DNA from 2 places in the Mesorhizobium sp. B283B1A genome. Region 2 is predicted to be linked to the other one. Evidence: predicted binding sites of a transcription regulator. Region 2 holds the regulator's gene; the other holds the start of a gene.
What was found. Region 2 encodes LexA, which represses DNA repair genes until DNA is damaged. Its sites were predicted from a motif close to TGTTCNNNNTGTGTTCNG; they were not measured.
Positions count from the first base shown of each region.

Region 1: a site for LexA is predicted at 2,013-2,030, ahead of LB577_RS12200 (helicase-related protein). Genes of this name have one in related genera too.

Region 1 is NZ_JAIUIQ010000011.1:145,403-148,748, reverse strand. It holds gene LB577_RS12200 (helicase-related protein) at 1-1,845, opposite strand, end outside; gene phbB (acetoacetyl-CoA reductase) at 2,571-3,296, opposite strand.
Region 2 is NZ_JAIUIQ010000018.1:72,308-75,653, reverse strand. It holds gene LB577_RS17260 (ComEC/Rec2 family competence protein) at 1-1,275, shown strand, start outside; gene lexA (transcriptional repressor LexA) at 1,269-2,021, opposite strand; gene LB577_RS17250 (GntR family transcriptional regulator) at 2,451-3,248, opposite strand.

The DNA of each region.
Region 1 (3,346 bases), on a different contig from region 2:
ATTGACGAACCGTTCGGCACGCGCGGCGACCTTGTCGCGCGCCGGGCCGGTCAACTGTTCGTCGGCCAGCAGCACCAGGCGCGGCTTCAGTGCGTCCTCGCCTGAAACCAGCGTGCCGATCGGTGCGCCGATCCAGCGCAGCGTGCCGTCAGAACCAAGCGCAAGGTCGCCATTGGCGCAGGCGCCGAAGCGTTCGGCGCGCGCCTCGAATTCGGCGGACAGCGCCTTTTGCGCGGCGGTGCGCACGGCTTTTGCGTCTTCGCCGCCGGCTGTCTGGTCGGCGGTGAAGCGGAACCCTTGCAGCTCGCCGACATGATGGCCTTCGACAAGGACGGTTCCGGTAGGACTGATTTCGGCTTCAGGCATGGTATTTTCTCTAAGGCGCCGCATGAGGACGGAAGTCCTGCGGTCTACGAAGCGTTTCGTCAACCGCTCATGCAGCGCATCCGACAATCTGTCTTCGATTTCGCGCGTCTTTTCCTGCCAGTGTGCCTGATCGGCCAGCCAGCCGGGCCGGTTCGACACGAATGTCCAGGTGCGGATCTGGGCAATCCGGTGCGACAGCGTGTCGATGTCGCCCTCGGTGGTGTCGGCGCGGCGCACCTGCTCGGCCATGTAATTCTCGTCGACATGGCCATGCCGGGCAAGGTCCATGTAGATCGAGGCGATGAGGTCGGCATGCTGGGCCGGGGCGATCTTGCGGTAGTCGGGGAGCGCGCAGGCCTCCCACAGCAGCGCCACGCGCCTAGCATCGGTGGCCAGCGCGCGGATGTCGCCGTCGCGCGACAGATATTCGAGCGCCTGTGCGTCGACCGCCGGCAGCGCGCGCGTCAGGCCCTCGACCGGGGCGTTGGTCTCGATCGAGCGCTTCAGCGCGTCGAGGCTGGCGAAGTCGAAACGTGCGGTGCGCCACTGCAGCACCTTCACCGGATCGAATTCATGGCCCTCGATCTTCTTGACCAGTTCTTCGTCGAGCGGATCGACCTGGCCGGTGACGCCAAAGGTGCCGTCGCGCAGATGCCGGCCGGCGCGGCCGGCGATCTGGCCAAGCTCGGCCGCCGTCAAATTGCGGTACTGGTAGCCGTCGAACTTTCGGTTCTGGGCAAAGGCGACATGGTCGAGATCGAGGTTGAGACCCATGCCGATAGCATCGGTGGCGACGAGATAGTCGACATCGCCGGACTGGAACAGCGCCACCTGAGCGTTGCGGGTGCGCGGCGACAGCGCGCCGAGCACGACGGCGGCGCCACCTTGCTGGCGGCGGATCAACTCGGCGATGGCATAGACCTCATCGGCGGAGAAGGCGACGATCGCGGTGCGACGCGGCAGCCGGGTCAGCTTCTTGGAGCCGGCATAGGCGAGATGCGACAGCCGCGGCCGGGTCACCACCGAGACGCCCTTCAGCAGCCGCTGCAGGATGCCATGCATGGTGGCCGCGCCAAGCAGCAACGTCTCCTGGCGGCCGCGCAGATGCAGGATACGGTCGGTGAAGATGTGGCCACGCTCGAGATCGCCGGCCAGTTGCACCTCATCTATGGCGACGAAGGCGGCGTCGGTCTCGCGCGGCATGGCCTCGACGGTGCAGACGGAATATTGCGCGCCTTTCGGCTGGATCTTCTCCTCGCCGGTGATCAGTGCCACCTTGTGAGCTCCGACCTTTTCGCAGACGCGGGTGTAGACCTCCCGCGCCAGCAGCCGGAGCGGCAGGCCGATGATGCCGGTCTCATGCGCCACCATGCGCTCGATGGCGAGATGGGTCTTGCCGGTGTTGGTCGGCCCAAGCACGGCGGTCACGTCGCGGCCCGACAGGATCAGCGGCTCGGTGTGTTTCGGCTGGATGTTCATCGGCTCGGAAATAGGGCTTTCTGGCCTCTCATTGTCGGGAGCGTGCCCTGGACGGCGCGTATGACAGGCGACACATAGGGATTTCGGGCGCGAAGCGAAAGCGGAATGTTCCACCGTCGGCTCGAAGGCGCCTTTGTCAAGCTCCCGATCGGTTGCGGATTAAGAGTTGGAACGAGTCTGGAACGAATCGGCGACGAATCGCTGACTCCGTCAGATTCAGCTTTTGTTCACGGCTACATATGGATTTTGTGACGATGAGTCTCACCACATGCTGAATCGTTGAACTGGCCCGTTTTATGCTAGGTGGCCTCCGTCGTTAATCTTTGCCGGCAAATGAGGAGAGCGGCTCGATCCGCCCCACTCAAGGTGATGGGATTGTTAATCTTTCTGAATTGATCGTTAAAGCATTGCGGATGATTTCGGGCCGTTAATGTTAACTTCCGCTCAAAGCCGGAACGAATCGGCGACAAAACAGCGCCGACGGTACTTTCCCCTTTTGTTCTCCCAATATCTTGTGTTGTGAACAGCTTATCCACCGAGAATCCACAGGCCTGGCGACGGGTTTTGCACAGATGCCGCTGCCGCCATTAACCTTTGCGTGCCGGATTGGATCATCGTGCTGGAACGAGGCATTTTGCTGCGACAGCATATCAACGAAAAACGGACCGGTTTCCCGGTCCGCCCGGGTTTTCGTTCTCCCAGCTTGTCTCGCTGAAACCATCGCCTCAGGTGAAATACTGACCGCCATTCGCGGTGAGGGTCGAACCAGTGATGAAGCCGGCATCCTGCGAAGCCAGGAAAACGACACAGCGCGCGATCTCTTCCGGTTCGCCGAGGCGGCCGACGGGGATCTGCGGGATGATGCGCTCGTTGAGCACCTTCTCGTCGATCGCCTTGACCATCTCGGTGGCGATGTAACCGGGGCAGATCACGTTGACGGTGATGCCCGCGCGAGCCCCCTCCTGAGCGAGGGCCTTGCTGAACCCGATGTCGCCGGCCTTGGCTGCCGAATAGTTGACCTGGCCGGCCTGGCCCTTCTGGCCATTGATCGAGGAGATGGTGATGACGCGGCCGAACTTGCGGTCGCGCATGCCGCTCCACAGCGGGTGCGTCATGTTGAAAACACCGGACAGATTGGTGTCGATGACCTCTTTCCACTGCTCGCGCGTCAGCTTGTGGAACATGGCGTCGCGGGTGATGCCGGCATTGTTGACCAGCACCGAGACCGGGCCGAGATCGGCCTCGACCTGTCTGATGCCGACGGCACAGGCATCATAGTCGGCGACCGACCATTTGTAGACCGGAATGCCGGTCTCGGCCTTGAACTTCGCCGCCGCCTCGTCGTTGCCGGCGTAGTTCGCGGCAACCGAATAGCCGGCGTTTTTCAATGCGATCGAAATCGCGGCGCCGATGCCGCGCGATCCACCCGTGACGATTGCAACCTTGGTCATGCGCTCCCTCCCTTTGGTCGGGAGAGCGAATAGGGAGTAGCGAATAGCGA
Region 2 (3,346 bases):
GGCGTCGTCGTCGCCGCCGAGCGCAGCTTCATCATGCTGGCGGTGATGCTGATTGCCGTCCTGTTCGATCGCGCGGCGCTGACCATGCGCAATCTGGCGATCTCGGCGATCGCCGTCATCCTGGTCTCGCCGCATGAGGTGGTCGGCCCGAGCTTCCAGATGTCGTTCGCCGCGACCGCGGCCCTGGTTGGCGCCTATGCCGGCTGGGCGGATCACCGGGCGGGAAAGACCAGACCGCCGCCGCCGAAGCGCTCCTTGCCGGGTTTCCTGACGCGCAAATTCCTGCTGGCGACAGGCGGGCTGGCCATGACGTCGATCATCGCCGGCAGCGCCACGGCGCTGTTTGCCATCTGGCATTTCCAGCGGGTGTCGCCGCTCAGCCTGTTCGCCAATCTGGCCGTCATGCCGATCGTCTCACTCGTGATGTTCCTGGCCGTTGCCAGCGCGCTGCTGATGCCGTTCGGCCTGGACGCGCCATCCCTTTACCTGATGGGCAAGGGCCTGACCGCGATGATCGCCATTTCGGCGTGGATATCGGAACGCTCTCCGGTCGATGCGGTCGGGCTCATCTCACAGCAATCCGTTCTGCTGGTGGCAATTGCCCTGGTCATCGCGACGATGGCGACGACGTGGCTGCGGCTTGCAGCGCTTCCATTCGCGCTCGCCGGCTTGCTGGTGGTGTCCGACACGCGCACGCCGGATGTGCTGGTCTCGGAAGACGCGCGGCTGGTCGCGCTGCCGATCGGCGGTGGCGAACTCGCGGTCAGCCGGGCCCGGCCGAACGAATTCACCGTCGACAACTGGAAACGCGCGCTGAGATCCGAAACCATCATCCTGCCGGAGATGTTCGACAAGGCGGATGGACAATTCGATATTGCCGATGCCGTCAGCCTGCCGCCGGGAGCGCCGTTCTATTGCACCGACGGTGTCTGTCTCGCCAGGCACCCGTCCGGTGCGATCATAGCGCATGTCGAAGACCGCAAGGATACCTGGAAGGCCTGTGGCTTCGCCGACCTGATCATCGTCAATGACGCAACGGCCTACGACGCCTGCCACAATCCGCTGGTTCTCGTCGTCACCAAACGGCAGCTCGCCCGCAAGGGCAGCGCGGCCATCTTCTTCGACCGCCAATCTGCCACCGGTCCGCCGACCATCAGTTTCGCGGTGGACAGTCCGTATCGGCCCTGGCACGCGCAGCGAAAGTTTTCGCGCGAGGCGAGGGGCCTGCAGCCCTATCGCAAACCTGACAAGCCAAGTGCCGTGCCGGCTCAGTAGCGCCTGATCAGCCCAACGAGCTTGCCCTGCACTTTGACCCTGTCTGGCCCGAAGATGCGCGTCTCGTAGGCCGGATTGGCGGCTTCAAGCGCAATCGAGGCACCCTTGCGGCGGAACCGCTTCAGAGTCGCTTCCTCCTCGTCGACCAAGGCCACGACGATCTCGCCCGGGCTCGCCGTATCGGCGTTGCGGATAATGACAGTGTCGCCATCGAAGATGCCGGCCTCGATCATCGAGTCGCCCTTGACCTCCAGCGCATAGTGCTCGCCGCCCATGATCATGTCCGGCGGCACCGAGATAGTATGCGTCTGATGCTGGATGGCATCGATGGGCACACCGGCAGCGATGCGACCCATGACCGGGATGGACACCGCTGGAACCGCATCGTCGTCATTGCCGGCAGCGGCAAAGCGCGACGGTGCCGGCTTGATTTGGCGGCCGAGGCTGCCCTGACCGAGACCGCCTTGGCCGAGACTTCCCTGGATGACGCTTGGAGAGAATTTCTTCGCCGCGTTGAGGCCCGGCGCGATCGAATCGGGCAGCCGCAGCACTTCCAGCGCACGCGCCCGGTTGGGCAGCCGGCGAATGAAGCCGCGTTCCTCCAGCGCCGTGATCAAGCGATGGATCCCTGATTTGGAGGCGAGGTCGAGCGCCTCTTTCATCTCGTCGAAGGAGGGCGGAATACCGCTTTCCTTGAGCCGTTCATGAATGAACATCAAGAGTTCATGTTGCTTGCGTGTCAGCATGGCGGCCCCCAAGGCATCTGGACAAGGTTTTGATCCAGAATGGTTCTGATCCAGAATCGAAAAAACAAACCCAGAACAAACACTATCTGTTCCAGTTGTGTTCTGCAACCGTTTAAAGTTTAGTGAATTTGGTAAGAGGGCCGTAATCATTTGCAGGGCCGGACAGGCCGGAAATCGGGGATTTTCGCCCGTTGCCGCCCGTCGCCCGCATTGAAATGTCTTGGTTAATAGCCTGCGGCCAGTCTTGCGACATGGCTCGGCATCAGCGGACGGCTGACCCTGGCGAGGCCGATTTTCGCGCCTGCGATCGGCTTGCCTGCCGTGAACGAAACGAAATCAAAACGCCAACAATCGCCGGTTCGGAAGCAGCCAGCCGATCGCGGGCTTCGGCAATCTCGTCGAGCGTCGGACGATGCGGAGGCGCCGAGATCATCCGGCAACCGCTTTCAGGCTGCCGGCGCGCCCGACGTCCTTGTTCGCGTCGCCGTCCTCGGTGTGGACATAGACGTGCAGCGTATAGCCGATGTGGGCCGTCATCAGCGCTTTTGCCCGCTCGACGTCGCGATCCAGGGCGGCTTCCATGATTGCCGTGTGGTGCTCGATCGCCATCGCCTCGCGCAGCGCGTTCATAGCCTCCTCGTAGCCGTCCTTGAGGCCGGCCGCGGCCCGCAATGTCGGCGCCAGCCCAAGAAAGCGATGGTGCCGGCGCAGCTGATCCGAGATCGTCGAGCGAAACCGCAACAGCCAGCTGGACGTCGCCGCACTCAGCAACGACGCGTGAAAAGCCTCGTGGTTCTCGTCCCACTGATCGACGGCGGCATCCGAGGGGTCGTCCACCGCGGTCTTGCACCGGGCGAGCCGGTAGTGCGCGGTGACAACCGCGTCTTCCCACTCCCGGCCGCCTTTCTCCATCGATTCCTGGAAGAGCGGTATCTCGACGACCATCCTCGCGCGCGCCAGATCCTCAAGTTCGGCGCGGGACACGGGGGCGACCGCAAAGCCGCGATTGCTGATGGCGGTGACCAGGCGTTCGGCTTCGAGGCGCGACAACGCTTCGCGCAGCGGCGTCCAGCCCACTCCGTAGGTGCCGCGCAGAGCGCTGAGCTTGAGCGGGGCGCCCGGCATGAGACGGGTGGTGAGGATATCGCGCCGCAGAAGCTGGTAGGCGGCTTCTGTCTTGGTGGAGTTCTTCTGGTCCTGCATTGCGATCCATTCGTTCTCTGCCATTGGAGAAATTATATATGATGGTGGGTGATGGCAAGAATTATATATAATGTTTGACATGCGCCGAGGGACTGACCATGATCGCTGGAGGTGCCCCGAGG